DNA from 2 places in the Streptomyces dryopteridis genome. Region 2 is predicted to be linked to the other one. Evidence: riboswitches for the same ligand, from Rfam matches in the RefSeq annotation. Region 2 holds a riboswitch; the other holds the start of a gene.
What was found. Region 2 has a riboswitch for glycine ahead of gcvT (glycine cleavage system aminomethyltransferase GcvT). Riboswitches for the same ligand answer to the same signal wherever they lie in the genome.
Positions count from the first base shown of each region.

Region 1: linked by a shared signal. The riboswitch ahead of gcvP (aminomethyl-transferring glycine dehydrogenase) and the one ahead of gcvT (glycine cleavage system aminomethyltransferase GcvT) in region 2 are both predicted to bind glycine.

Region 1 is NZ_CP187113.1:5,553,824-5,568,947, reverse strand. Features, by position in the region: gene ACN20G_RS24070 (glutamate-cysteine ligase family protein) at 1-696, opposite strand, end outside; gene ACN20G_RS24065 (hypothetical protein) at 1,205-1,816, shown strand; gene ACN20G_RS24060 (DUF5999 family protein) at 2,078-2,284, shown strand; gene gcvP (aminomethyl-transferring glycine dehydrogenase) at 2,388-5,273, opposite strand; glycine riboswitch at 5,477-5,575, opposite strand; gene ACN20G_RS24050 (PRC-barrel domain-containing protein) at 5,699-6,097, shown strand; gene ACN20G_RS24045 (DNA polymerase IV) at 6,125-7,603, opposite strand; gene ACN20G_RS24040 (MerR family transcriptional regulator) at 7,692-8,342, opposite strand; gene ACN20G_RS24035 (bifunctional nuclease family protein) at 8,657-9,130, opposite strand; gene ACN20G_RS24030 (MerR family transcriptional regulator) at 9,183-9,950, opposite strand; gene ACN20G_RS24025 (FHA domain-containing protein) at 9,970-10,845, opposite strand; gene ACN20G_RS24020 (DUF881 domain-containing protein) at 10,994-11,827, opposite strand; gene ACN20G_RS24015 (small basic family protein) at 11,836-12,168, opposite strand; gene ACN20G_RS24010 (DUF881 domain-containing protein) at 12,165-13,103, opposite strand; gene ACN20G_RS24005 (sugar phosphate nucleotidyltransferase) at 13,200-15,124, opposite strand, start outside.
Region 2 is NZ_CP187113.1:1,471,248-1,486,371, reverse strand. Features, by position in the region: gene glyA (serine hydroxymethyltransferase) at 1-618, opposite strand, end outside; gene gcvH (glycine cleavage system protein GcvH) at 802-1,185, opposite strand; gene gcvT (glycine cleavage system aminomethyltransferase GcvT) at 1,277-2,392, opposite strand; glycine riboswitch at 2,555-2,654, opposite strand; gene ACN20G_RS05935 (AAA family ATPase) at 2,852-3,610, shown strand; gene ACN20G_RS05930 (enhanced serine sensitivity protein SseB) at 3,699-4,436, shown strand; gene ACN20G_RS05925 (enhanced serine sensitivity protein SseB C-terminal domain-containing protein) at 4,523-5,263, shown strand; gene ACN20G_RS05920 (ABC transporter permease) at 5,924-6,916, shown strand; gene ACN20G_RS05915 (ABC transporter substrate-binding protein) at 7,049-8,824, shown strand; gene ACN20G_RS05910 (ABC transporter permease) at 9,047-10,048, shown strand; gene ACN20G_RS05905 (ABC transporter ATP-binding protein) at 10,075-11,136, shown strand; gene ACN20G_RS05900 (ABC transporter ATP-binding protein) at 11,106-12,266, shown strand; gene ACN20G_RS05895 (trimeric intracellular cation channel family protein) at 12,353-13,027, shown strand; gene ACN20G_RS05890 (thioesterase family protein) at 13,067-13,930, shown strand; gene ACN20G_RS05885 (cysteine desulfurase family protein) at 14,016-15,124, shown strand, end outside.

The DNA of each region.
Region 1 (15,124 bases), 4.1 Mb from region 2:
CCGCCACAGCTCCCGCCCGAAGAGGAACGGGGAGTTGGCGCCGACGGCTATCTGCACGGCGGCGGCGGCCTGGGCCGCGTTCCACACGTCGGCGAACCGGCCCGGGGTGACCTGCAGGTGCAGTTGCACGGAGGTGCACGCGGCCTCGGGCACGATCGAGCCCGAGGTGCACTCCAGGCGTTCGACCCCGTCGATGTCGAGGGTGAAGTCCTCCCCCCGCATCGACAGGATCTGGTCGTTGAGCAGCGCGTACCGGTCCACGGCGGACAGGTTCGCGGGCACGAGGTCCTCGCTCGCCAACGTCGGCAGGATCCCGATCATGACCACGCCGGCGTCGATCTCGGCGGCCTGTCGGTGCGCGTATCCGATACCGGTGCCGATCTCCTCGGCGAGTCGGTCGAAAACCCTGCCGTCGAGACGGTGCGGGAGTATGTTGACCTCCAGGTTGAACATTCCGAGTTCGGTCTGGAAATCGGAGCTCGCAATACGCTCCAGCACCTCCGCATTCAGCATTCTCGGCAGTCCGTCCGCACCCGCGAGATTCAACTCGATCTCCAGCCCCATCATGTTCTTGGGCCGATCGAACCTCTTCTCCGCCAGCAGTCGCTCCAGCCCCTCCAGACACTCGTGGAGCTTGCGCCGATACCGCTGCCGATCGGACAGGTCGAATCCGCCTGCCACGACCTTCTCCCCCATCGAGGCGTCCCTCCTCGGATGCTCCCCTGCTGACCCGGGGCGCGCGTCACGGTCGATGATGCCCCGCCCCGGTGATCCCTAACGCCCGATCGGGGCCCCGGGCCACCGGCGCGCGCCGGTTTGGCCGAGACGGCGCGTCGGCACATTCATCCGGCATGTGGCAAGACGCAATTCCCGCCCGGATGTGCCCGCTTCGGAATTCGGCCCCTTTCCAGCGATCGACACGTCCGGTAACCTCCGAGGTCAGGGCGTGACTTCCGCACGCACCGGGCATGAAATCCACGTCAGCGGGTACGGTGAACGGCTGGTTCGCAATGGCCGGGACAGCCCCCGGAAACACCGCGTGAACACATGTCGTATAAACTCCGCACCACGAGGCAGAGAGTGGGAGCGCGGCCATCGCCCCTCCCGGCCCCCTCTGACCCCGGAACGCGACAGCGCCGTCCGCACCCCCGCACGCCCCTGCCCCGCTCCACCGGTCTCCCACAGTGAGAGGCGACCCGTCATCATGCCGCTGCACCTCCCCCCGGCCCCCGCCGCCGCCCTTCGCGGCGTCCTCGCCGCCCTCGGTTCGCCCACCGCGGTCCACGAGGCCCACACGCCGTCCCTGCGTGCCCTCCAAGGCCGACTCACCCCCGAACTCCCGCTCCCCGTCCACGTGCTGGACCGCGTCACGGCCGGCGCGGACGGTCGTCCGCCGCGCACCCGTCTGGTGGGGTGGCGGTTCCTGATCCGCGGCGGGGACCGGTACGTGGCCGCCGCCGAGACCCGCCTGACCCCCGACGGCTGGGTCTTCTCGCACTTCTTCGAGGGCCCCTACGTGGCCTCCACCGAACGGGCCCTGCGCCAGGCCGAGTCCCTCGGACGCGACGTGCAGCCCAGACTGCTGTCCGTACCGGAGCTGTACATGCTGACCCTGTGGTTGCACGGGGCGGTGAACGCCAACCCGGCGGCCGGTCTGCCCGCCCCGGCCGATCTGCTGGTGCCGCTGGCCCCGGCGCCGCCCGGGATCGCGGCCCACCGGCCGCACCCGGTCTCGGAGTTGCTGCCGGTGATGACCCATCGACTGGCCCCGCCGGCCCTCGCGCGGGAGGCCCTGGCGCGCGAAGCGGCGGCCTGACCCGTTCGGACCCTCCGGCCGGCCCGTTCGGGCCGGCCGGAACCATCCGAAGGGACCGGTGGGCGGTGTCGAACCGCCCGCGAGGGTGACGCGTCCTGACTCTGTGAGGACAGCCGGCGGGAAATCCCTGCGAACGGCCTGTCTTGGGGGAAGACTGAGCATCCGCTCCCCGCGTCGACGCGGGGGTGACCCTGGGGGACGGCGATGTCAGACGTACCGAGCCGTAGCACACAGTCCACGACGCAGCGAAAGAACGCAGCCATGTGCCAGCACCAGCCAGCCTGCCCGTCAGCCGAGTCCACCGACCGGGAGGCCGCCCGCACCGTGGCCGGTCACCCCGAACAGGGGTGGAGCCTGCTGTGCAACGGCGTCCTGCTCTTCGAGGACACCGGGGGCCTGCTGCCCGACGGGCGGGTGTTCGCCCCGCACCGGCCGCTGATCGCGGCCGGGGTGGCGACCGCCGCCTGAGCGAGCCGCTCGCGCGCCGCCCGAGGACCGAACGCCGAAGGGCGGGCCGGGGACACCGTCCCCGGCCCGCCCTTCGTCACCTCACCCGCGCGCGGGGGCCGGCTCAGCCCTCGTACTCGTCCAGGGGCGGGCAGGAGCAGACCAGGTTGCGGTCGCCGAACGCGCCGTCGATCCGGCGCACCGGCGGCCAGTACTTCTCGGCCGCGTTCACGCCGCCGGGGAAGACCGCCTCGTTCCGCGTGTAGGCGTGCTCCCAGTCGCCACCGAGCGCGGCGGCCGTGTGCGGGGCGTTGGCCAGGGGGTTGTCCCCGGCCGGCCACTCGCCCGAGCCGACCTTCTCGATCTCGGCGCGGATCGCGATCATCGCGTCGCAGAACCGGTCGATCTCCGTCAGGTCCTCGGACTCGGTGGGCTCGATCATCAGCGTGCCGGCCACCGGGAAGGACATGGTCGGGGCGTGGAAGCCGTAGTCGATCAGGCGCTTGGCGATGTCGTCCACGCTGACGCCGGTGGCCTTGGTGAGCGGGCGCAGGTCCACGATGCACTCGTGGGCCACGAGCCCGGCCGGGCCGGTGTAGAGCACCGGGTAGTGCGGCTCCAGGCGCTTGGCGATGTAGTTCGCGCCGAGCACCGCGACCTGGGTGGCGCGCTTGAGGCCCTCGCCGCCCATCAGCCGGACGTAGGACCAGGAGATCGGCAGGATGCCGGCGGAGCCCCAGGGGGCGGCCGAGATCGGGCCGACGCCTGTCTCGGGGCCGGCGGTGGGCTGGAGCGGGTGGTTGGGCAGGAAGGGCGCGAGGTGGGCGCGGACGCCGACCGGGCCGACGCCGGGGCCGCCGCCGCCGTGCGGGATGCAGAAGGTCTTGTGCAGGTTCAGGTGCGAGACGTCGCCGCCGAAGTGGCCGGGCTTGGCGAGGCCGACCAGGGCGTTGAGGTTGGCGCCGTCCACGTAGACCTGGCCGCCGGCCTCGTGCACCCGGGCGCAGATGTCGGCGACGTGCTCCTCGAAGACCCCGTGCGTGGAGGGGTAGGTGATCATGAGCACGGCGAGTTCCTCGCGGTGCAGCTCGATCTTGGCGGTGAGGTCGGCGACGTCCACCTCGCCGTCCTCGGCGGTCTTGACCACGACCACCTTCATGCCGGCCATGACGGCGCTGGCCGCGTTGGTGCCGTGCGCGGAGGAGGGGATGAGGCAGACGGTGCGCTGCTCGTCGCCGTTGGCGCGGTGGTAGGCGCGGACGGCGAGGAGGCCCGCGAGCTCGCCCTGCGAACCGGCGTTCGGCTGGATCGAGACCTTGTCGTAGCCGGTGACCTCGCAGAGACGTTCCTCCAGCTCCGTGATGAGCGTGGCGTAGCCCTGGGCCTGCTCGATCGGGGCGAAGGGGTGCATGCGGCCGAACTCGGGCCAGGTCACCGACTCCATCTCGGTGGTGGCGTTGAGCTTCATGGTGCAGGAGCCGAGCGGGATCATGCCCCGGTCCAGCGCGTAGTCCTTGTCGGACAGTCGGCGCAGGTAGCGCAGCATGGCCGTCTCGGAGCGGTGCTGGTGGAAGACCGGGTGGGTGAGGTACTGGTCGGCGCGCAGCAGGGCCTCGGGCAGCGCCTCGGGGGTGCTCTCGTCGAGGGCGGCCACGTCGGCGGTGACGCCGAAGGCGCCCCACACGGCGGTCAGGGCGGCGCGGGTGGTGGTCTCGTCGCAGGAGATCGAGACGCGGTCGGCGTCCACGCGGTGCAGGTTCACGCCGGCCTCGCGGGCGGCGGTGACCACGGCGTCGGCGCGGCCGGGGACGACGGCGGTGACGGTGTCGAAGAACGCCTCGTGCGCGAGCTCGACCCCGCCGGCGCGCAGGCCGGCCGCGAGGAGGGTCGCGTACCGGTGGGTGCGCCGCGCAATCTCCTTGAGGCCGTCCGGGCCGTGGTAGACGGCGTACATGCCGGCCATCACCGCGAGGAGGACCTGCGCGGTGCAGATGTTGCTGGTGGCCTTCTCGCGGCGGATGTGCTGCTCGCGGGTCTGGAGGGCCAGGCGGTATGCCTTGTTGCCGTCCGCGTCCACCGAGACGCCGACGAGCCGGCCGGGCAGCGAACGGGCGTGCTTGGCCTGGACGGCCATGTAGCCGGCGTGCGGGCCGCCGAAGCCCATGGGGACGCCGAAGCGCTGGGTGGTGCCGACCGCGATGTCCGCGCCGAGGGAACCGGGCGAGGTGAGCAGGGTCAGGGCGAGGAGGTCGGCGGCGACGGCCACGATCGCGCCGAGCTCGTGCGCGCGGTCGATCAGCGGCTTGATGTCGCGGACCGCGCCGGAGGCGCCGGGGTACTGGATCAGCGCGCCGAAGATCCCGCGCTCGGCGATCTCCTCGGGGATGCCGGCCGACAGGTCGGCGACGACGACCTCGATGCCGGTGGGCTCGGCGCGGGTCTCGATCACGGCGATGGTCTGGGGCAGGGCGTCGGCGTCCACGAGGAAGACCCCGCCCTTGACCTTGCCGACGCGGCGGGCCAGCGTCATGGCCTCGGCGGCGGCGGTGCCCTCGTCGAGGAGGGAGGCCCCGGAGGTGGGCAGGCCGGTGAGGTCGGCCACGACCGTCTGGAAGTTCAGCAGGGCCTCCAGGCGGCCCTGGGAGATCTCCGGCTGGTACGGGGTGTAGGCCGTGTACCAGGACGGGTTCTCCATCACGTTCCGCAGGATCACCGGCGGGGTGAAGGTGTCGTGGTAGCCGAGGCCGATCATCGACGTCAGCACCTGGTTGCGGTCGGCGAGCGAGCGCAGTTCGGCCAGCACCTCGGCCTCGGTGCGGGCACCGGGGAGGTTCAGCGCCTCGGCGCTCTTGATCACGTCCGGGACCGCGGCAGCGGTCAGTTCGTCCAGGGAGCCGTAGCCCACCTGGGCGAGCATCTTCGCCTGCGCCTCGGCATCCGGGCCGATGTGGCGCTGCTCGAAGGGGATGCCTCGCTCAAGCTGGGTGAGCGAAATGCGGTTGGCGGTCATGTACGGAGGCCTCCTGGGTCTGTACGACCTGCGAGGGGCACCACGGCGCGGGCACCCGAACGGCCTCCCCCTCTGTCATCTCGACCTGAGAGCTTCACCGGTGCGCTCGGGGGTCGCCCGGGACGCGCCGGCTTTCACCGTCGGTGAGGAAAGGGAACCGGCCACCGGCGCGGTCGACCCCCGACCCTGCTTTCCAGAGTGGCCTCGTCCGTGCGGTACGTCTGCCTGAGAGATTCCGGGGAGGAGTTGCTCCTTCGGCGCCTCCGTCAGGTTCGAACGGAGGACTCTCCCGCACAGGGTCGACAGCCGTGACCCAGCCTACCAGCGGGGTTCGGGGCCCCACTCGGGAGTCGGTCGAGTGGCCCACCCCCCGGAAATGCCGTTTTGTGGTCACAACGGAGGAGTTGCGACCCGTTGGAGGGACCGTGCAGACCGACATCGATCCGCGCAGCCTGATCGGCCGCAAGGCGTTCGACCGCAACGGGGCCAAGATCGGCACCGTGGACGAGGTGTACCTCGACGACGCGACCGGGGTGCCCGAATGGGCCGCCGTCCGCACCGGCATCTTCAGCCGGGACGCGTTCGTCCCGTTGGAGCCGAGCGAACTGGTGGGCGACACGCTGTACGTGCCCTTCGAACGCTCCCTGATCCGGGACGCGCCCGATTTCGGGGTGGGCCGGCACCTCTCGCCCGAGCAGGAGCTGCAGCTCTACCACCACTACGGGCTCGACGTGACCCTGCCGGGCGGCGCCCCGCCGCCCGTCGGACCGGGCCGGGACCGGGACTTCGGGCGGATGCCCGAGGAGGACCCCAGGAACGGCTGAGGGGCGGCGGCTCACCCGCCCCGCCCCTCAGGCCCCGACCGCCCCCGGGGCCCCCTCGGCCCCGTCCGGCGCAACGTCCCCGGACTTCTCCCCGCTCTCCGTCGGCGGCGCCCACGGGACCGCCGGCCCCCGGGCGTCGGGCAGCGGCAGCGGCTCCCCCGCCGACAGCTCCGGATCGCTCGTGCGGAAGGTCCGCGAGCGGCCCGGCACCGGACCGGGCCGCTCGAAGCGCACGGTGATCCACCCGTGCCCGCTGCCCTGCACCCACCCCGGCCCGTACACCGCGTGCCGCACGTCGGACCCGGGGGCCCCGGGCAGCTCTCGCGGCCCGTCCGGCGCCTCGCCCTCCGCGCCCTCGGCCCCCGTCCCGGCCCCCTCGGCCGGTTCCGGCTCGGCGGCCGCCGCCTCCGCCGCGGCCTCCTCCTCCCGCTCCCCGAGGGCCTGCGCGAAGAGGTCCTCCTGGGTGTAGTCGGCCAGGCCCGAGACGCCCACCCCCAGCAGCCGCACCCCGCCCGTGGTGTCCACGCCCTCCAGCAGCCGCGCCGCCGCCTCCCGCACCACCACGGGGTCGTCGGTGGGCCCGCGCAGGGTCTCGGAGCGGGTCAGGGTGGAGAAGTCGTAGCGCCGCACCTTCAGCACGATGGTCCGCCCCGAGTGCCCCGAGGCCCGCAGCCGCCGCACGCACCGGTCGGCCAGCCGCGCGACCTCCGCCCGGATCCGCAGCCGATCGTGCAGGTCCACGTCGAAGGTGTCCTCCACGGACACCGATTTCGCGTCCCGTTCGGCGACCACCGGCCGGTCGTCCAGGCCCAGCGCCATCCGGTACAGGGCCGGCCCGTGGGCCCGCCCCACCATCCGCGTCAGTTCGTCCTCCCCGGCCTCCACCAGATGGCCCACCAGGGTGATCCCGGCCCGCCGCAGGTGTTCGCCGGTGGCCGGCCCGACCCCGGGCAGGGTCCGCACCGACATCGGCGCCAGCAGTTCCCGCTCCGTCCCGGGCGCGATCAGCAGCAGCCCGTCCGGCTTGGCCTCCTCCGACGCCACCTTCGCCAGCATCTTGGACCCGGCCAGCCCCACCGAGCCGCTGAGCGTGGTCGCGGCCAGGATCGCGGCCCGCAGTTCCTCCCCCACCCGCCGCGCCGAGGGCTCGTCGAAGGCCACCCCGCCGGCCTCCAGGTCCACGAACGCCTCGTCCAGGCTCAGCGGCTCCACCAACGGGGACAGCTCGCGCAGCAGCCCCATCACACGGTCGCTCACCGCCCGGTAGAGCTCGAACCGGGGCACGAGGTAGGCGCCGTTCGGACAGCGACGGCGGGCCTGGGCGGTCGGCATCGCCGAGTGCACCCCGAAGACCCGGGCCTCGTAGGAGGCGGTGGCCACCACCCCGCGCGGTCCGAGCCCGCCGACGATCACCGGCTTCCCGCGCAGGCTGGGCTTCGCCGCCTGCTCCACCGAGGCGTAGAAGGCGTCCATGTCGAGGTGCAGGATGGTCGGCGCGGATCTCACCCCCCGATGCTGCCCGATGCCACCGACAATCGGGCGCACTCACGTGCGAGCACACGTGACACCGCTCGCGCGTTCGGGTTCCCCGGACTCAGCCGGCCCGGTTGCGGCGGGCCGCGAGCTCGTCGGCCGGATTCGGCCGGATCAGGGTCTCCCCGGTGTCCACGCGCTCCCCGTGCAGCTGCGCGAGGGCCGCCTCCACGTCCCGCCAGACCACGCCCACCGCGATCCCGAAGACCCCCTGGCCGCCCTGGAGGAGCTCCACCACCTGATCGGGGGAGGTGCACTCGTGGACGGTGGCCCCGTCGCTCATCAGCGTGACCCGCTCCAGGTCGGCGAAGCCCCGGGCCTGGAGGTGGCGCACGGCGGTACGGATGTTCTGCAGCCCGACGCCGGTGTCCAGGAAGCGCTTGACGATCTTCAGCACGACCACGTCGCGGAAGCCGTAGAGCCGCTGGGTGCCGGAGCCGTGCGCGGGCCGGATGCTCGGCTCGACCAGACCCGTGCGGGCCCAGTAGTCCAGCTGTCTGTAGGTGATGCCGGCGGCGGCGCACGCCGTCGGGCCCCGGTAGCCGATCAGTTCGGCGGGCTCCTCGCCGCCCTCTCCGCCGTCCGCCGCGTCGGCGGCGTCCTCGTCCGGCCCGCGGCGCGCCGGGTCGGAGCCGGAGCCGTGCCGCGGGAACGGCCCGCCCCCGCCGCGCACGGGGGTGCCCCCGGTCGTACCGTCGCCCGTGATCCTCACGCCCGACCCTCCGTCCTTGACCTGCCACATCGACGGTAGGCAGTCACCAGGGGTGCGTCAACGATCGCCACACTCGCCGTGCCGAGTGACAATCACCCTGAGAGTGGTTTCCCGTGCCTCATTTCGGGGAAAGGCTACTCGAATGGGCCGTGAATTCCGGGTCCGCGACGCGTCCCCGGACGGGGTGTCCCGACGAGTTCCCCACCCGCCGTCACGCTGCGAACACGGAACGGGCCCACCGGGCCGGATCCCCTCACCGAGGGTGACCGGCTCTCCGATGGGCCCCACGCGGCGCCGGCAGGACCGACCGTTGGTCACTGGTTTCCGGTACCGAAGTCCTCGGGCGAGATCTGGTCGAGGAACTCGCGGAATTTCTCCACCTCGTCCTCCTGCTCGTCCGGGATCGCGATGCCCGCGTCGTCGAGCACCCCCTCGCTGCCGAAGATCGGCGTCCCCGTGCGCAGCGCCAGCGCTATGGCGTCGGAGGGCCTCGCGCTCACCTCCGCGCCACTGGCGAAGACCAGCTCCGCGTAGAACACGCCCTCCCGCAGATCCGTGATCCTGACCTCGGTCAGCTCCTCGCCGAGCGCCTCCAGCACGTCCTTGAACAGGTCGTGCGTCAGCGGCCTGGCCGGTGCCATGCCCTGCTGGGCGAAGGCGATCGCGGTCGCCTCGCCCGGTCCGATCCAGATGGGGAGGTACCGATCGCCTCCCACTTCACGCAGGAGCACGATCGGCTGGTTCGAGGGCATTTCGACCCGGACACCCACAACGTCGAGCTCGTTCACACAGCAACCCTAGGCCGTGCACGGAGGGTTTGGGTAGTCGGATTGCCGCTGCTCAGTGCAGCCGCACCCCGAGAGCGGTCCGGACCAGGGCCTCGTGCAGCCGCACGGACAGCCCCGCGAGCTCCTTGGTGTGCGCCTCGGCGTGCGCGCGGGTCTGGGGGTTGCGGTGCCGCCGCAACGGTGCCACGAGCTGCTCCACGAGCCCCGCCTCGCGTTCCGCGGCCGCCTTCATGGCCCGCAGGTGCCGGGGTTCCAGGCCGTGCCGGCCGAGATCGGCCAACAGCCGGGCCACGACCACGGTGTCGGCGTCGAACCCGCCGACGGCGTCCTCGGCGACCAGCCCGTAGGACTCCCACTCCGCGAGCCGTTCCTCGTCCACCTCGGCGGCCGCGAGCAGTTCGGCCCGCCCGATCCGGGCCACGGTGGGGTTCTCCACGACGCCGAGCACGACGCCCGCGCCCCGCTCGGGCCCGCCGGGGGCCTCCGCGTCGCCGGGGGCGGCCGGGGCGGGCACCCGGGGCCGTTCGCCCCGGTCGATCGCGTCGAGCTGCTCCCGGATCACCTTGAGCGGGAGGTAGTGGTCCCGCTGGAGGCGCAGGATCCGGGCCAGTCGCTCGATGTCCTCGGCGCTGAACTTGCGGTACCCCGAAGGGGTCCGGCTGGGCTCCACGAGCCCTTCCGCCTCCAGGAAGCGGATCTTCGAGATGGTGACCTCGGGGAACTCGTCGCGGAGCCTGGTGAGCACCGTGCCGATGCTCACCAGACGGCCGGCCGAGCCGGCGGTGCCGTTGCCGGCACCGCCTGTCGGTGTACGCAGCATGGATCGGACCCCTTCCGGGTCAGATGCTCCGCAGGCTCGCGTAGAAGACGAGCCGGTACTTGCCGATCTGCACCTCGTCGCCGTTGTGGAGGCCGACCGTCTCGATGGGCTCGCGGTTGACGTACGTGCCGTTGAGGCTGCCGACGTCGGCCACGGTGAACCCGCCGCCGGCGACCCTGCGGAACTCGACGTGCCGCCGGGAGACGGTGACGTCGTCCAGGAAGATGTCGCTCTGCGGGTGTCGACCGGCGGTCGTGAGGTCGCCGTCCAAAAGGAAGCGGCTGCCGGAGTTGGAGCCGCGCCGCACGATCAGCAGGGCGGAGCCGGGCGGCAGCGCGTTCACCGCGGCCTCGGCCTCGGGGGAGAGCGAGGGGGACAGGTGCTGACCCGTCGCCTCGGCCTCGTATGCCTCGAGACCCGAGATCGAGATGGTGGACGTGGTCTCCGAAGCGCGCTCCGGAGTCAGACCCGGCCGCAGCGGAGCACCGCAGTTGGAGCAGAACCGGCTCACCGCGTCACTGCGGTGACCACACCTGCTGCAGACCTGCACGGCCGACATGGACGGCTCCTCGTGCCGCGGTGCTCCCGCGGAGGCATGGGTGGCGTACGGGTCGGGCGTGAACCCTCCACCCGCACTTGAGGTTGATGGTTCACCGAAACCTATGCGTCCGGAACCGGCGGGGTCAACCGTCGACGCGGCGTGTCCTCCGGGATGCCCTCCGGTGCCCGCCACCTCGTCCCGGAACAGGGGACGCTCGCCCTGGTCCTCGGCGGAACCGTGGCCGGCGCGATGCCGAGCCGTTCCGCTTTCCTCACGCTTCTTCTTGCCGAACAACTTCTCAAACAACTTCACGGGCGATTCCCCTTGACCGAAACAGACCCGCCCGTGGGGCAGGACGAACCTTCGTCACACACACCTGCCGACCCGGACATTCTGACAACGTCCGCGACCACCGGACAGTTTCCACCACGCACCGCCTCTTCGGTGCGTCGACCCCCCGCGGGCACGATCCCGCGCGGGCCACTCCCTCGACCGTCCCGCCTCACGGCGATGACGACCGAGAGTAGTCAGGCTGCTCCGCAGGCCGCAAGGCGTCCACGACGATCTTCGCAGAGCGGACGACGGTGGACGTGGCCTGCTCCTTCTCCAGGGTCTGCACGACGCCCCCGGGGATGTTCAGAGCGGGCTCCAGGTCCTGCGGCCTGCCGATGACCCGGAACACGAACGGCCGGGCGATCGCGGTTCCGTCCACCGTCACCTCTCCGCCCGAACCGGCGAAATAGGACCCGGCCACCAGCCGCACGTCGTTCAGTTGGATGGCCTCCGCGCCGGCCGCGCGGAGTTCCTGGACGGCGTCCAACAGCATGTCGGCCTCGACCTTCTTCGCCGGGTCCGAGATCCGCAGCGTGATCCCGGGCCCCTCGGCCGCCACCGTACCGGCCAGGATGCCCAGTTGGCGCTCCTTCTCGACGTTCTGGCGGCGCGCCTCGGCGGCCTGGTTGGAGCTGGTCTCCAACTCCTTGCGCTGGGCCTCCAGTCCCTGCTTCTCCTCCTCCAGCCGCTTGGTGCGGCCGTCGAGCTCGTCGAGGATCCGCACGAGGTCCTCCTGCCGCGCGCCGCGCAGCGGATCGGACTCGTTGGTGGAGCGCACCTGGATGGCCAGGCCCAGCCCGAGGGTGAACAGCAACAGGGCCACGATCACCTGGGAACGGCTGATCCGCGGCGGCCACAGGGCGCCGGCCAGCCGCCGTCGGCCGTCCGGCGCCGGCGGTTCGCCGGGCGGCGGTTCCGGTTCGGGGCCGGCGGGCACGGAACCGGAGGCCCAGGCCGACCGGGGGTCGACGGGCTCGGGTCCGGGGACGCGTGGTTCGTTCATCGGCGGCCTCAGGCCCGGAAGACGTGACGGCGGATGGCGGCGGCGTTGGAGAAGATCCGGATGCCGAGCACCACGACCACACCGGTGGACAGCTGGGAGCCGACGCCGAGCTGGTCGCCGAGGAACACGATCAGGGCGGCCACGACCACGTTCGACAGGAACGAGACCACGAAGACCTTGTCGACGAAGATGCCGTCCAGCATGGCCCGCAGGCCGCCGAAGACGGCGTCGAGGGCGGCGACCACGGCGATCGACAGGTACGGCTGCACGAGCGCCGGCACCTCCGGCCGCACGAACAGGCCGACCACCACCCCGGCCACCAGGCCCAGAACCGCGATCACGATGCACCCTTCCCCACTGGAGCCGCCGGGGCGGCCGTTGCCGAACGGACGGTCAGGCCGGACGCGGCCGGCAACGTGACCTCGTCCCGCGCGGTGATCTTGTACTGGATCCCGTAACTCTCCTTCAGGACGTGCAGGTACTGTCCGTCGGGACTGTCGGGGAAGTCCGTGCCGAGCTTCTTCGGGTCCCCGATCACCAGCACCTCGTAGGGCGGGACCAGGGGACGGTTGTCGACGAGTATCGCGTCGCCGGCGGCCCGGATCGCGGAGAGCGCGGTCAGCCGCTGGCCGTTGATGGCGACGGCCTCGGCGCCCGCGCCCCACAGCCCGTTCACGATGCGCTGCATGTCGCGGTCGCGCAGCCGGCCGGAGTCGGAGAACCCGGTGTTCTCGCGCGGCCCGCCGGTGCCGGAGCCCGCGCCCTTGGCGTCGTCCACCGTCAGCTCGATCCCGGGCCCGGTCACGGGGGTCGCGCCCGCCAGCAGGGCCGTCAGGGCACCCTGGTCGCCGCCGTGCGCCTTCAACGCCTCGGACCTGCGCCGGTCCACATCGGCGCGGAGTTCGTCGATCTCGCGGTCGAGGGTGTCGGCGTGGTCGTCGGCCCCGCGAACCCGGTCGATGAGCTCCTCGCGTTCCTTGGCGAGGGTGGGGGCCGCGGTGCGGGCGTGTTCCACGCCGAGGGTGACCACGAGGGCGACGAGCAGCGCGCCGGCGCCCAGGGCCAGCCCGCGCAGGCCCGTCCGGCCCTTGGACGCGGGGCCCTCGGCGGCGCGTCGGGCGTGCGCCTCGGCGTAGCCCGCGTCGAGGCTGTCCCGCATCGCGTCGGTGAGCAGGGACATCGAGGCGTCGAGGCGCCCGCGCGCCGAACGGGGCCCGCCCGTGGTCCCGGACGGAGCCGGGTCCCGGTGCTCGGACGGCTGCGACATGCCGCACATCGTCGCACGTCGCGGGGGCTCGCACCCAATGCGCCGGATGTGGGGGCGGGCGGCGCGTCGGGCCCGGGCCGGGGCACCCGGCGCGCCGCCGGTGGTTCAGCGGCCGGCGCCGTCCACCACGGTCGACCACTCGTCGAGGAGGGCCTCGGCGGAGGTGCTGTCGGGGCCTTCGGCCCACAGGTGGGTGACGGCCTCGGCCGGGTCGGGCAGGACCAGCACCCAGCGCCCGTCGGCCTCCACGATCCGCACGCCGTCGGTGGTGTCGACGGTCCGGGTCCCGGCGGCCTCGACGACGCGACGCATGACGAGGCCCTTGACGGCCCACGGGGTGGGCACGTCGCGCTTGTGCACGTGGGCGCGCGGGATGCGGTCGTCGATCTGGCTGAGGGTGAGCTGGGTGCGGGCCACGAGCCCGATGAGCCGGACGAAGGCGGCGGAGCCGTCGAAGACGGATCCGAACTCGGGGACGATGAACCCGCCGCGCCCGTCGCCGCCGAAGATGGTGTTCTCCTGCCGGCCGACCCGGGTGAGGTCGTCGGGCGAGGTGGTCGTCCACTCGACCTGGGTGCCGTGGTAGGCGGCGACCTGTTCGGCGACCCGCGTGGTGGTGACGGGCAGGGCGACCCGGCCGCTGCGGCGTTCGGCGGCCACGAGGTCGAGGAGGACGAGCAGGGAACGGTCGTCCTCGATGATCCGGCCCCGTTCGTCGACGAGCGAGATCCGCTCGCCGACGGGGTCGAAGCGGACGCCGAACGCGGCCCGGGCGGAGGCCACGATCTCGCCGAGCCGGACCAGGCCCCGGCGGCGGGACTCGACGCTCTCGGTGGGCCGGGACTCGTCGAGCCCGGGGTTGATGGTGAGGGCGTCGACGCCGAGCCGCCCGAGCAGGCTGGGCAGAACGAGCCCGGCGCTGCCGTTGGAGGCGTCCACGACCACCTTCAGGCCGGCGTCGGCGATGCCGGTTGTGTCGACGCGCCGCAGCAGGGACCCGGTGTAGGAGTCGAAGACGCTGGAGGGGAACTGCAGGTCGCCGATCTCGCCGGGGAAGGCGCGCCGGTACTCCTGGCGGGCGTACACCCGGTCGAGTTTGCGTTGCTGTGCCTGGGAGAGGTCGGCGCCGCGTTCGTCGAGGAACATGATGTCGACGGAGTCGGGGACCCCGGGCGAGGTCCGCAGCATGATCCCGCCGGCGCTGCCGCGGGCGGTCTGCTGGCGGGCCACGGGCAGCGGCACGTTCTCCAGGTCGCGCACGTCGATGGCGCTGGCCTGGAGCGCGGAGATCACGGCGCGTTTGAGGGCGCGCGCGCCTCGGGAGTGGTCGCGCGCCGTGGTGACGATGGCGCCCTTCTTGAGGGTGGTGGCGTACGCCCCGGCGAGTTTGACGACGAGCTCGGGGGTGATCTCGACGTTGAGGATGCCGGAGACCCCGCGCGCCCCGAAGAGGTGGGCCTGGCCGCGGGACTCCCAGATGACGGAGGTGTTGACGAAGGCGCCGGCCTCGATCGTCTTGAAGGGGTACACGCGGACGTTGCCCTGGACGATGGACTCCTCCCCCACCAGGCACTCGTCGCCGATGACGGCGCCGTCCTCGATCCGGGCGGCCCGCATGATGTCGGTGTTCTTGCCGATCACGCAGCCGCGCAGGTTGGTGTGGGGGCCGAGGTACACGTTGTCGTGGATCACGGCCTTGTGCAGGAAAGCGCCGCTCTTGACGACGACGTTGGACCCGACCACGGTGTGCTCGCGGATCTCGACCCCGGCCTCGACCTTGGCGTAGTCGCCGATGTACAGCGGGCCGCGCAGCACGGCGTCGGGGCTGACCTCGGCGCCTTCGGCGACCCAGACTCCGGGGGAGATCTCGAAGCCGTCCATGTCGACCTGGACCTTGCCCTCGAGGACGTCGGCCTGGGCCTTGACGTAGCTCTCGTGGGTGCCGACGTCCTCCCAGTAGCCCTCGGCGACGTAGCCGTAGATCGGCCGGCCTTCCTTCATGAGCTGCGGGAACACGTCACCGGACCAGT
Region 2 (15,124 bases):
GCCGGCGAAGTGGGCCATGTCCACCATCAGGTACGCGCCGACCTCGTCGGCGATCCGACGGAAGGCGGCGAAGTCGAGCTGACGGGGGTACGCGGACCAGCCCGCGACGATCAGCTGCGGCTTGGACTCCTTGGCCAGGCGCTCGACCTCGGCCATGTCCACCTGGCCGGTCTCGTCCACGTGGTACGGGACCACGTTGTAGAGCTTGCCGGAGAAGTTGATCTTCATGCCGTGGGTCAGGTGACCGCCGTGGGCCAGGTTCAGGCCCATGATCGTGTCGCCCGGCTTCAGCAGCGCGAACATCGCGGCGGCGTTGGCCTGCGCGCCCGAGTGCGGCTGCACGTTGGCGGCCTCGGCGCCGAACAGGGCCTTGATCCGGTCGATCGCGATCTGCTCGACCACGTCCACGTGCTCGCAGCCGCCGTAGTAGCGGCGGCCCGGGTAGCCCTCGGCGTACTTGTTGGTGAGCACCGAGCCCTGGGCCTCCATGACGGCGACCGGAGCGAAGTTCTCCGACGCGATCATCTCCAGGGTGGACTGCTGACGCGCGAGCTCGGCGTCGACGGCGGCGGCGACGTCCGGGTCCAGCTCGTGCAGAGGGGTGTTCAGAACAGACATCAGGGGCTCCCTGGGATGTTTTGGTTCATCGCTGTCGATCGGGCGCCCGGTGCCCGACCCGCCGCGCCGGGGGTGCGGTCCCGGGCGGGCGCGTCGCGCGGGGGGCGCCGACCCGGGACGAGAGCCGGGGCCGGCCGCCCCGCGCGCGACGGGGTGGTGCCGGGAAGGCCGAGGAAAGCGGACTCAGCCGGAGGTGAGCTTGGCGTACGCCTCGGCGGTGAGCAGCTTGTCCTCGCCGCCCTCCACCACGCGCACCTTGAACAGCCAGCCGTCCTCGAAGGGGGAGGTGTTCACCAGCGCCGGGTCGTTCACGACCTCCTCGTTGGCCGCCACGACCTCGCCCGAGACCGGGGCGTACAGGTCGCTGACCGACTTGGTGGACTCCAGCTCGCCGCAGGTCTCGCCGGCCGTCACGGTGTCGCCGACGGCGGGCAGCTGGGCGTAGACCACGTCGCCGAGGGCGTTCGCGGCGAACTCGGTGATCCCGACCGTGACGACGCCTTCGGCGTCACCCTCGGTGACCCACTCGTGTTCCTCGGTGTAACGAAGCTGCTGCGGGGTGCTCATGAGCTGAATTCTCCTGTACGCGGGGGAGTGCTGGTGAACCACGGTCCCGTGGGACGAGACGGATGTGACGGACGCGACGGGCCCGCCGGCGTCACTTCCGACGCTTGTAGAACGGCAGGGCCACGACCTCGTAGGGCTCGTGGGTACCGCGGATGTCCACGCCGACACCGGCCGTCCCGGGCGCGGCGTGGCTCGCGTCCACGTACGCCATCGCGATCGGCTTGCCGAGGGTGGGGGAGGGGGCGCCCGAGGTGACCTCGCCGATCACCACGCCGTCGGCGACCACCGGGAAGCCCGCGCGGGGCACCCGGCGGCCCTCGGCGACCAGGCCGACCAGCTTGCGCGGGGCCCGCTCGGCGGCGCGCTCGGCGGCGGCCTCCAGGGCGGCGCGGCCCACGAAATCGCCCTCCTTCTCGAACTTCACGACCCGGCCCAGCCCCGCGTCGAACGGGGTCAGTTCGGTGGTCAGCTCGTGCCCGTACAGCGGCATGCCCGCCTCCAGGCGCAGCGTGTCGCGGCAGGACAGGCCGCAGGGGACCAGGCCGACGCCCTCGCCGGCCTTCGTCAGCGCCTGCCACAGCTCCACGGCGTGCTCGGGGGCCACGAACAGCTCGAAGCCGTCCTCGCCCGTGTACCCGGTGCGCGCGATCAGCGCCGGCACCCCGGCCACGGTGCCGGGCAGACCGGCGTAGTACTTCAGGCCGTCGAGGTCGGCGTCGGTGAGGGAGGCCAGGATGCCGGGGGACTCGGGGCCCTGTACGGCGATCAGCGCGTAGGCGTCGCGGTCGTCGCGGACCTCGGCCTCGAAGCCGGCCGCGCGCTCGGTCAACGCGTCCAGCACCACCTGCGCGTTGGAGGCGTTGGCCACCACCATGTACTCGGTCTCGCCGAGGCGGTAGACGATCAGGTCGTCGAGGATGCCGCCGTCGGCCCGGCAGATGTGGGTGTAACGGGCCCGGCCCACGCCCACCGTGGAGATGTTGCCGACCAGCGCGAAGTCCAGCAGGTTCACGGCCTGCGGGCCGGTGACGGTGATCTCGCCCATGTGCGAGAGGTCGAAGAGACCGGCCTTGGTGCGCACCGCGTTGTGTTCGTCGCGCTCGCTGCCGTACCGCAGCGGCATGTCCCACCCCGCGAAGTCGGTCATGGTCGCGCCGAGCGAGCGGTGCAGCGCGTCGAGGGCGGTCAGACGGGGGGCGTTGCTCATGGGTGGGGCTCCCAAAATGCCAAGGCGACGACAGGACGTGACGAGGACGATCCTCCCCATCTGTCATCGGAACCTGAGAGGTTCGCCGGGCGTGTCGCGCCACGGCTTGCACCTTGGGTGGAGCGCGCGTCCCGAGGGGCGGCGCTCGCTTTTCAGATCTGCCTCATCCGTGCGGTGCGGGGCCTGAGAGATTCAAGGGAGGGTCTTGCTCCTTCGGCGCCCGGCACACCACAGGTGCCCGGAACTCTCCCGCGCGGATTCAAGCGGCCGGTATGCAATTGGGTCGAGCCGGCCGGGCCGACTCGCGCACATCATTGCACGCCGGACCCGCCCGTGGGGGTCCGGGCCGAAAACGGTTTCGGGCGAATCGGGGCACTGCGGGCGACCCGGGTCCGAGGGGGGCCGGATGGGTACGAGACGGGGAACCGGGGGCGGCACATTACCGTCCCTTTACATTTGATGGGAGAGGGTCGAAAGACCCTTGAGACGGGGGAGGCGATCACGGTGTGGGGATTTCGGACGGCGACCGAGGAACGACACGAGGCCGAGGGGGAGACGGCGCGCACGGCGGACCCGACGGCGCGCGCCGTGACGGACCGTGAACCGGTGCCCGGGGTGCCCGCGCAAGCCCACGCCCGACCCCGGCCCGCCGGCCCCGTCCGCGACCTGCGCGGGCGCGTCCCCGGCCCGCTCGGCTTCCGCGAGGGCGACCTGATCGTCGTCTCCGGCCTGCCCGGCGGCGGCAAGAGCACCCTGATGCGCCGCGCCGTGCCCGCCGGCCGCGTCGTCGACTCCCAGGACACCCGCGAACGCTGGGAACGCCGGATCCCGGCCGGCCTCCCCTACGAGGTCTACCGCCCGCTGGTCCGGCTCGCCCACTACGCCGGCCTGTGGCGGGCCCTGCGCACCGGCCGCTCCCTCGTCGTCCACGACTGCGGCACCCACAGCTGGGTGCGCGCCCTGCTCGCCCGCACCGCCCGCCGGCGCGGGCGCGAACTGCACCTGCTGCTGCTCGACGTGGACCCGGCCCAGGCCCTCGCCGGCCAGGCCGCCCGCGGCCGCGGGGTCTCGGCGGCCGCCTTCGCCCGGCACCGGGCCGCCACCGGACGGCTCCTCGCCGCCGCCCGCGCCGGCCGGGTCCCGCCCGGCTGCGCCTCCACCCTGCTGGTGGACCGCCGGGCCGCCGACGGCCTCGGCCCCCTGGAATTCCGTCCCTGACGGGGCGGGTTAGCCTCGGAGGCGGCACGCACGACCGGGCCGCGCGCGCCGACCGGGGCACGCCGGCACACGACAGAACGAGGACCACATGCTCGGCGACGGCGGCGGCTGGCCCGCCAACGAACTGGAACAGGTGCTGGGCGAGAACCTGGAGCGCCCCGACGCGGGCGAACGGATCGTCGCCGCCCTGGCCCGGGCCCACGTGTGGGTCCCGCTGCCCGCCGGCGGCGGCCCGCAGAGCCCCTCGCTCACCCTCCCCACGATGGACATCGGCGGCCTGCCCTACGTGCCCGTCTACAGCTCCGAGAGCCAGTTCCGGATCTGCGTCGGCGACCACATGGGCTTCACCGTCGCCCCCGCCGTCGAATTCGCCCGCGGCCTGCCGCCGCAGCTCGGCATCGCCGTCAACCCCGACGGGGTGGTCGGCGTCCCGCTGCCGCCGCCCGCCGTCGCCCTGCTGTGCCGGGCCGACCGCACCGAACTCGACGGGCCCGGCGGCGGCCGGGTCCGCCTCTGGGAGCCGTACTGGCAGGAGGACCCGGTCGAGTTCCTGAACGCGGCGAGCGCCGAGTTCCGGGCCCTGCCCGGCATCCTCGTCGCCCACCGCTGCCTGGTTTCGGTGGAGGGGGACGAGGCCAACCTGTGCGTCGGCGTCCGCTTCGAGGGCCCCGACCCGTACCTGCGCGAACTCGCCCTCGACGCCCTCGGCCGCGCCCTGGGCCGGGTCCCGGCCCCCTGGCCGGTACAGCTCGTGGACCTCGACGCGGTCCGCGATCCGATGACCGACTGGCTCGGGTCGCGCGTACGCCCCTTCCACCAGCGGTAGCGCGCCTTAAGCTGGACTCGTTCCCGGGCACTCGTGTGTGCCCGGGCGCGTGTGTGGGACGACGGGCGGACGAAGAGGGGTACCGGGTGAGTGCGTCGGGCACGGCCGCGGCCGGACAGGTCGAGGACGCCATGCGTCAGGTGACCCCCGGGGGCTGGGAGGGGTACGAGCGGCTGCTCGGCGCCCTCGCCGAGGGCCGGTTGTGGATGCTCCTGTGGCACGGCCGCCCCGGCTCCCCGGAGGCGCAGTACGGCGGCATGGAGGTCGAGGGGCTCGGCTACGCGCCCTGCGTCACCTCCCCGCGCGAACTCGACGCCAGCGGCTGGAGCCGCGAGTACGAGGTGGTCACCGGCCGCGACATCGCCCGCGCCCTCTACCCCGACCGCTGGGGCCTGTGGCTGAATCCGCACGCCCGGGGCGGCGGCGTCGGCGTGCCCTGGGCCGACCTGCGCCGCATCGCCACCGGCCTCGACCGGATGCCCGCCGGACCGCTGCGGCTCTCCGACCCGGCCCTGGAACTGCCCCGGTTCTACGCCCTGCTGGCCCAGCACGCCCACCGCACCCCGGCCGTCCGCTCGCTGCGCCGCGCCTGGGTGCAACCCGCCCTCGGCCAGGCGTACCTCGCCGTCGGCCTCGACCTCTACGACGCCTCCGCTCCGGCCCTGGAATCGGTGCGCGAGATGATGCGCCAGTCCGTGGGCGTGGTTCCGGAGGGGGTGCCCGTGTGCACCGTCGCCCTCGGCGACGAACACGACCCGGTGGCCATGTGGATGCGGGCCCAGGCCCGCCCGTTCTACGACCGCGAGGGCCAGGCCCCCGGCTGGTGACACCCCCGCCCCGGACCGCCGGGGCACCGCGCGGGCCGCTGCCCGCATCCCGAGACGCGCGCCCGAGGCCGCGGCCGACCCACCGTCGGCCGCGGCCTCCGTCATGTCCGGAAACCAACGGTCCGCACCGCTCGCGGCGTGCCCGAACGCGCCCCGCACGCCCGGCTCGACGCCGATGTCCGATTGGGGCCGAACGACCGCTCTTGCTCCGCTGAGCCGACCCCTTCGTTCGGATACCGGGGACCGGGGCCGGATATTACGGTTGGGCATCCATTCGCGGGCGGCTCTGGTGGTTGCTCCGGGCAGGCATGAAGACTCCCCACCCAAGAGCGGTGGGTCACGTCGAGAAGTCGACACGAGTCCCGCGCACCGGCCCTCCGGACCGCTCCCGCGCACCACACGCACCGCCGGCACCACCCGTACCGCCTGCACGTTCGCACCGCCCGCACCACGGCACCGCCTGCACGCCCGTACCACCGGCACCACCGCACCACGCCCCGCCCGTCCCCGGCGCGCCCCGCTGCCGAGGACGACGCACGGGGCACCCGCGTCCCGCACCACGCACCTCCCGCACCCACGCACCAACGCCGCACCACCACGCCGCCCCGCGCGGCGGGCATGGGCCGACGCACCCGTCGGCCGAGAGGGGTCCCCACCACGATGACGGCACCACTGCACGACACGAGCGCGGAAACGCCCGCCCCGGTGGTCGTGGCCGACGTTCCGGCCAAGGCCATCGAAGGTCGTTCGCCCGGCCGGATCGCCTGGACCCGGCTCAAGCGCGACAAGATCGCGCTGACCGGCGGCATCGTCGTGATCCTGCTGATCCTCGTCGCGGTCTTCGCGCCGCTGATCGTCAAGTTGCTCGGCCACCCGCCGAACGAGTTCCACGAGGAGCTGCTCGACCCGGACCTGGGCACCCCGCTCGGGGCCTGGGGCGGGATGAGCTCGGAGCACCTGTTCGGCGTCGAACCCACCAACGGGCGCGACGTGTTCAGCCGGATCGTCTACGGCGCCCGGATCTCCCTGGTCGTGGCCTTCCTCGCCGCCTTCGTCTCGGTGGTCATCGGGTCCCTGCTCGGCGCCCTCGCCGGCTTCCTCGGCGGCTGGGTCGACGGCCTCATCAGCCGGGTCATGGACCTGCTGCTGGCCTTCCCGCAGCTGCTGTTCACCATCGCCCTGGTCTCGGTGGTCCCCAACTCCATCTGGGGGTTCGAGGGTTCGGGCGTGCGGATGGGCGTGCTGATCCTCGTGATCGGCTTCTTCGGCTGGCCCTACATCGGACGCATCGTCAGGGGCCAGACGATCTCGCTGCGCGAACGCGAGTACGTGGAGGCGGCCCGCAGCCTCGGCGCCGGGCGCGGACACATCCTGATCAAGGAGCTGTTGCCGAACCTGGTCGCCCCGATCCTGGTCTACGCGACCCTGATCATCCCGACAAACATCCTCACGGAGGCGGCCCTCAGCTTCCTCGGCGCCGGCGTCAAGCCGCCGACGGCCTCCTGGGGCAAGATGCTCGCCGACGCCGTCCCGGTGTACCAGGACGACCCGATGTACATGATCGTGCCCGGCCTGACGATCTTCGTCACCGTGCTCGCCTTCAACCTCTTCGGGGACGGGCTGCGCGACGCCCTCGACCCCAAGGGCAACTGACCCTCCCCCGGCCTTCCGGGGCCGGGCGGCACCCCTCGCACGCACCCCCCGCACGCTCCGTCCGCACCACCCACGCCCGACACCCCGTGTGCGGGCCGTGACACCCGTGTCATCCCAGGAGGTTGAACGCTCGTGATCCGCAGAAAGCAGGTGCTCGCGGCGACCGCCGTCGCCGCCGCCCTCGCCCTGACCGCCACCGCGTGTGGCGGTGGCGACTCCGACGGCGGTTCCAAGGGCGCCCCCAAGGGTCCCGGATTCGACGCGGCCGTGAACGCCGTGGCCAACCCGTCCACCGAGAAGGGCGGCGACCTGCGGCTGTGGAGCCCGCAGGACGTGGACTACCTCGACCCGGCGCGCGCCTACTACGGCTGGGTCTGGAACCTCCAGCGGCTCTACGTGCGCCAGTTGCTGGCCTACGACAGCAAGCCGGGCAAGGACGGCACCAAGGTCGTGCCCGACCTCGCCGAGGCCCTGCCCGTGGTCAGCAACGACGGCAAGACCTACACGCTCAAGCTGAAGGACGGCGTCAAGTTCGAGGACGGCACGCCGATCACCTCGAAGGACGTCAAGTACGGCATCGAGCGGACCTTCGCCCAGGACGTGCTCTCCGGCGGTCCCACGTACCTGATCGACATCCTCGACCAGGGTCAGAAGTACCCGGGCCCCTACAAGGACACCGACCCGGACAAGCTGGGCCTGAAGTCGGTGCAGACCCCCGACGACAAGACCATCGTCTTCAACCTGGCCACCGCCAACTCCGACTTCCCGTACCTGCTGGCCATGCCGACCTCCTCGCCGGTGCCCAAGGCCAAGGACAACGGGGCCACGTACACCAACAAGCCGGTGGCCACGGGCCCGTACAAGATCGAGAGCTTCACCGCCTCCAAGGGCGCGAAGTTCGTGCGCAACGACCAGTGGGACCCGAAGACGGACAAGATCCGCACGGCCCTGCCGGACACCGTCACGTACACGTACACCACCAACCCCGACGACATGGACCAGCGCCTGATCAGCGGGGACATCGACCTCGCCGTCGACGGCACGGGCATGCAGCAGGCCGGCAAGAACAAGGTCCTCAAGGACCCGAAGCTGAAGGCGTCGGCGGACAACCCGTTCACCGGCTACATCCGCTACTTCGCCTTCCCGCAGACGGTCGCGCCCTTCGACAACATCGAGTGCCGCAAGGCCGTCATCTACGCGGCCGACCCCAAGTCCCTGCAGACCGCGCGCGGCGGCCCGACCTCCGGTGACCTCGGCGCGAACATGCTGCCGCCCGGCGTGCCCGGCTCGGACAAGAAGTACGACCCCTTCGGTCTGACCGCGGGCAAGCCGCAGGAGGACAAGGCGAAGGCGGCCCTCGCCGCGTGCGGCAAGCCTGGCGGCTTCGAGACCACCATCGCCGTGCGCAACAACCGCGCCCCCGAGGTGAAGACGGCCGAGTCCCTCCAGGCATCGCTCGCCAAGGTCGGCATCAAGGCCAAGATCGACCAGTTCGACGGCAAGCTCTCCTCCTCCGTGATCGGTTCGCCCGAGAACGTGAAGAAGAAGGGCTACGGCATCATCGTCATGGGCTGGGGCGCCGACTACAACTCCGGCGCGGGCTTCCTCCAGCCGCTGGTGGACTCCGCGTTCATCCTGCCGAACGGCAACAACAACTACACCGAGCTCCGTGACAAGGAGATCGACGAACTGTTCGACAAGGCGGCCGGCGCGGCGAGCCCGGAGGCGGCCGCGGCCATCTACGCGGACATCAACAAGAAGGTCATGGAGAAGGCGCTCTACCTGCCGATCAACTTCGACAAGGCATTCGTCTACCACAACCCGCGGCTGACCAACGTCTACTTCAACGAGTCGATGGGCAAGATCGACCTCGCCACCATCGGCATCGCCGGCGGTTCGAAGAAGTAACGGGGTCCCGGGCCCCGGCCCGCGCCCCCGACCGTCGACCGGGAGGACCCGCGCCCCCGCCCCACCGGGCGGCGCGCGGGTCGCCCCGGAGGCGGACCGCAGCCCAGCGGGGTTCTGCCTCGCGCCTTCACCGCACATGCGCTAGTCCGAAGGGCAGGTGAAGGCCGCGGGCGGCGTCCGGCCCCCACCCGGGGCCGGGCGCCCGTCCGGCGGCCGACTGCAGTGCTCGTCTACCTCATACGGCGACTGTTCAACGTCGTCGCCACGCTGTTGGTGGTCTCCGTGGTCACCTTCGGCATCTTCTTCGCGGTGCCGAAGATCACCGGCTCCGATCCGGCCCTGATGTACGCCGGTCGCGAGACGAACGAGACGGCCCTGGCGGGCATCCGCGTCAAGATGGGCTTCGACAAGCCGATCTCCGAGCAGTACCTGCTCTTCGTCAAGGGCATCGTGGCCGGTCGCGACTACGACACCGGCAGCGAGGTCACGCACTGCCCGGCCCCCTGCTTCGGGTACTCGTTCAAGAACGAGACCCCGGTGTGGGAGCTGATGCTCGACCGGATCCCCGTCACCCTCTCGCTGGCCCTGGGCGCGGCGGTCATCTGGGTGATCGCGGGCGTGGCCACCGGCGTGATCTCGGCCCTCAAACGCCGGACCATGATCGACCGCACCGTGATGGTCGGCGCCCTCGCGGGCGTCTCGCTGCCCATCTTCTTCACCGGCATGGTGGCCCCGGCCATCTTCGTCTACGGCCTGGGCTGGCTGGAGGTCTCGGACTACCGTCCGCTGAGCGAGGATCCGGCGGCCTGGCTCAACAGCCTGATCCTGCCGTGGGTGACCCTCGCCTTCCTGTTCGCCGCGACCTACGCGCGCATCACCCGGGCCACGATGCTGGAGGTGATGGGGGAGGACTACATCCGCACGGCGCGGGCCAAGGGCCTCACCGAGGGCGTGGTCATCCGCAAGCACGCGCTGCGCTCCACCCTCACCCCGATCGTCACCATGTTCGGCCTGGACCTCGGCGGCCTCCTCGGCGGCGCGGTGCTGACCGAGACCACGTTCAACTTCCAGGGCCTGGGCACGGCGGCCGTGGCCGCGATCAGCGCCGGCGACCTGCCGGTGATCATGGGCGTGACCCTCTTCGCCGCGTTCTTCGTGGTGGCCGCCAACCTGATCGTGGACATGCTGTACGCCGTCATCGACCCGCGCGTGAGGCTCTCGTGACCGACAACCCGACCCCGCCCCCGTTCGTGCCCGCGCAGGGCGGCGACGCCGACGGGCGGGCCTTCCTCTCCGTCCGTGACCTCAAGGTGCACTTCCCCACCGACGACGGCCTGGTGAAGTCCGTCGACGGGCTCTCCTTCGACCTGGAGCGCGGCCGGACCCTCGGCATCGTGGGCGAGTCCGGCTCCGGCAAGTCGGTGACCTCGCTGGCCGTGATGGGCCTGCACCGGGCCGGGCAGGTCCGCAACCGGCCGCGGATCTCCGGGGAGGTGCTGCTCGACGGGCAGGACCTGGTCACCGCCGACCCGGACGCGGTGCGCCGGCTGCGCGGCCGCAAGATGGCCATGGTCTTCCAGGACCCGCTGTCTGCGATGCACCCGTACTACTCGGTGGGCCACCAGATCGTGGAGGCGTACCGCACCCACCACGACGTGGACAAGAAGACGGCCCGCAAGCGCGCGGTGGAGATGCTCGACCGGGTCGGCATCCCCGAGCCCGGCAAGCGCGTGGACGCCTACCCGCACGAGTTCTCCGGCGGCATGCGCCAGCGCGCGATGATCGCGATGGCGCTGGTCAACAACCCCGAGCTGCTGATCGCCGACGAGCCGACCACCGCCCTCGACGTGACGGTGCAGGCCCAGATCCTCGACCTGATCCGGGACCTCCAGCGCGAGTTCGGCTCCGCCGTCATCATGATCACCCACGACCTCGGGGTGGTCGCCGAGATGGCCGACGACATCCTCGTGATGTACGGCGGCCGGTGCGTGGAGCGCGGCACCGCCGAGAAGGTGTTCTACGAGCCCCGGCACCCCTACACCTGGGGGCTGCTCGGCTCGATGCCCCGGATCGACCGCGAACAGACCGAGCGGCTGATCCCGGTCAAGGGCTCCCCGCCCAGCCTCATCAACATCCCGAGCGGCTGCGCCTTCAACCCCCGCTGCCCCTACGCCGACCTGCCGGAGGGGAACGTGACCCGCACCGAGCGGCCCGCGCTGGCCGAGACCGAGACCGGGCACTGGTCGGCATGCCACATGGACGCCGGGCAGCGGACCCGGATCTGGACCGAAGAGATTGCGCCGAAGCTGTGAGCGAGTCCCCGGAGTTTTCCAAGGGCGCCGAGAGCGCCGAGAGCGCCGAGAGCGCCGCGCGCGGCGAGACCGCGACCGCCGAGCCGCTGCTGCGGGTGACCGGCCTGGTCAAGCACTTCCCGATCACCAAGGGCCTGCTGCGCCGGCAGGCGGGCGCGGTCAAGGCCGTGGACGGCATCGACTTCGACGTGCGGCGCGGCGAGACCCTGGGCGTGGTGGGGGAGTCCGGCTGCGGCAAGTCGACCATGGGCCGGCTGATCACGCGGCTGCTGGAGCCCACCGGCGGCACCGTCGAGTTCGAGGGCCGGGACATCACCCACCTCGGGGTCGCCGGGATGCGCCCGCTGCGCCGCGACATCCAGATGATCTTCCAGGACCCGTACGGGTCGCTGAACCCCCGGCACACCGTCGGCACCATCGTCGGCGCGCCGTTCAGGCTCCAGGGGGTGAACCCCGAGGGCGGGCTGAAGGCCGAGGTGCAGCGGCTGCTGTCGCTGGTCGGCCTGAGCCCCGAGCACTACAACCGCTACCCGCACGAGTTCTCCGGCGGGCAGCGCCAGCGCATCGGCATCGCGCGGGCCCTGGCCCTCAAGCCGAAGCTGGTGGTGGCCGACGAGCCGGTCTCCGCGCTGGACGTGTCGATCCAGGCGCAGGTGGTGAACCTGCTGGACGACCTCCAGGAGGAGCTCGGCCTGACCTACGTGATCATCGCGCACGACCTGTCGGTGATCCGGCACGTCTCGGACCGGATCGCGGTGATGTACCTCGGCAAGATCGTGGAGCTGACCGACCGCACCTCGCTCTACACCTCGCCCATGCACCCGTACACCAACGCGCTGCTGTCGGCCGTGCCGGTGCCCGACCCGCGCCGGCGGGGCGCCAAGAGCGGCCGGATCCTGCTCAAGGGCGACGTGCCCTCGCCCATCGCCCCGCCGCCCGGCTGCCGCTTCCACACCCGCTGCTGGAAGGCCACGGAGGTCTGCGGCACCCAGGACCCGCCGCTGCTCACGCTGAAGCCGGGGCACCAGGTGGCCTGCCACCACCCGGAGAACGCCGAGGGCCTCACCCCGGCCGAACCGGCCGCCGCGGCCGCGCCCGGCGCCGCGCCGAAGGCGTCCGCCGAGGACTGACCCGGCGGCCCCCGGACCTCGGGGCCCGGACGCGACCCCCACCGCGCCCGGGCCCCGAGCCCCGTCCGGGCGCGGCACAATGAGGCGTGCTCCACGATCTCTTCCCGCCCGAAATCCAGTACGCGCTGGACCTCGCGGGCATCTTCGTCTTCGCCCTCTCCGGCGCGCTGCTCGCCGTCCGCAAGAACTTCGACGTGTTCGGTATCGCCGTGCTCGCGCTGGTCACGGCGCTGGGCGGCGGTCTCTTCCGCGACCTGGTGATCGGCGCGGTGCCGCCGGCGGCCTTCGCCGAGCTCGGCTTCTTCGTGACCCCGCTGATCGCGGCCCTGATCGTGTTCTTCCTCCACCCCGAGGTGCAGCGGATCAACCGGGCCATCAACGTGCTGGACGCGGCGGGCCTGGGGCTGTTCTGCGTCACCGGCACCACGAAGGCGTACGAGTACGGGCTCGGGCTGACCGCGTCGGCCACCCTGGGGCTGGCCACGGCGGTGGGCGGGGGCGTGCTGCGCGACGTGCTGGTCAACGAGGTGCCCTCGCTGCTGCGGGACCGCGAGATGTACGCCGTGCCGGCGGTCGTGGGGGCCGCGATGGTCGCCGTCTTCCTCGCCTTCGACGCCCTGAACGCGTACACGAGCGGCCTGGCGGTGGTCACCACCTTCGTGCTGCGGCTGCTGGCCATGACCTACCACTGGCGGGCCCCGCTGGCGTGGAACCGGAGGTCGGCGGTGACGGAGCGGGAGGCGCAGGAGGCCGAGCTCTGAAAGCTACCGCTCAGTAGCCTGTCGGTGTACCGTCGGACCATGTCTCACGCAGCCATGGCCGCCTCCATCGGCGACAGCGAATTCGACCGCGACACCGCCCTCACCCCGCGCGCGGACGAACCCGGCGTGTACGACGCCCACCTCTCGGCGGGCTGGACGATCATCTCCGCCGTCAACGGCGGCTACCTGCTCGCCCTCGTCGGCCGCGCCCTCTCCCTCGCGCTGCCGCACCCCGACCCGTTCACGGTATCGGCCCACTACCTCACCTCCTCCACCCCCGGCCCCGCCGTCGTGCGCACCACCCTCGTGCGCGCAGGCAACACCCTCAGCACCGGCCAGGCATCGCTGTACCAGTTCGACGAGGACGGCCACGAGGTCGAGCGGATCCGCGTCCTCGCCTCCTACGGAGCCCTGGACGCGCTCTCCGACGAGGTGCGCACCAGCGCCCGGCCGCCCGCCGTCACCCCCTACGCGGAGTGCTTCAGCGCCGACGCCGGCCCTTCGCCCGTCCCCGGCAGCTCCGCCATCGTCGACCGGCTGAGCCTGCGGCTGGACCCGAACACCGCCGGCTGGGCCCTGGGCGCGCCCTCCGGCAAGGGCGAGATGCGGGCCTGGTTCGAGTTCGCCGACGGCCGCGACGCCGACCCGCTCTCGCTGCTGCTCGTCGTGGACGCCCTCCCGCCCACCTCCTTCGACCTCGGACTGATGGGCTGGACCCCCACCGTCGAGCTCACCACCCACGTCCGCTGCCGACCCGCCCCCGGACCGCTGCGGGTCTCGATCACCACCCGCAACCTCGCCGGCGGCTTCCTGGAAGAGGACGCCGAGGTCTGGGACAGCGCCGACCGACTCGTGGCCCAGTCCCGACAACTGGCCCGCGCCCCGCGCCCGCCGCGCCCCTGAGCCCACGCCCTGCCGGCCCCGGTCGATCCGCCCTCGACCGGGGCCGGGCGGGCGGCGCCCCGGGCACCCGTAGAATCGGGGCACCATGGTCTACCTCGATCACGCCGCCACCACCCCGATGCTGCCGGAGGCCGTCGCGGCGATGACCGCCCGGTTCGCCGAGACGGGCAACGCCTCCTCCCTCCACGCCGCCGGCCGGCGCGCCCGCCGAGCCGTCGAGGAGGCCCGCGAAAGCCTCGCCGAGGCCCTCGGCGCCCGCCCCAGCGAGGTCGTGTTCACCGCCGGCGGCACCGAGGCCGACAACCTCGCGGTCAAGGGCCTCTACTGGGCTCGCCGCGCCGCCGATCCCGCCCGCACCCGGGTCCTGGCCTGCCCCGTCGAGCACCACGCCGTCCTCGACGCCGTGCACTGGCTCGCCGAACACGAGGGCGCCCGGGTCGAGTACCTGCCCGTGGACCACCACGGCCGGGTGCACCCCGAGGCGCTGCGCGAGGCCATCGCCCGCGACCCCGCCTCCGTCGCACTGGTCACCGTGATGTGGGCCAACAACGAGATCGGCACCGTCATGCCGATCGCCGAACTCACCGCCGTCGCCGCCGAGCACGGCGTCCCCGTCCACTCCGACGCCGTCCAGGCATTCGGCCAGCTCGACGTGGACTTCGCCGCCTCCGGCCTGGCCGCCATGACCGTCAGCGCCCACAAGGTCGGCGGCCCCTACGGGGTCGGCGCCCTGCTGCTCGGCCGCGACCAGAGCCCCGTGCCGATCCTGCACGGCGGCGGCCAGGAACGGCACGTGCGCTCCGGCACCCTCGACGTGCCCGCCATCGCCGCCTTCGCCGTCGCCGGCGCGCTGGCCGCCCGCCGCCGCGCCGCGTTCGCCGCCGAGGTCGGGGCCCTGCGCGACACCCTGATCGCCGCCGTCCGCGAGGCCGTGCCCGACGCCGTCCTCGGCGGGGACCCCGTCGACCGGCTCCCCGCCAACGCCCACTTCGCCTTCCCCGGCTGCGAGGGCGACTCCCTGCTGCTGCTCCTGGACGCCCAGGGCATCGAGTGCTCCACCGGCTCCGCGTGCACCGCCGGCATCGCCCAGCCCAGCCACGTGCTCCTGGCCACCGGCACCGACCCCGAGCTGGCCCGGGGCACCCTGCGGTTCTCCCTCGGGCACACCTCCACCGCCGAGGACGTGGCCGCCGT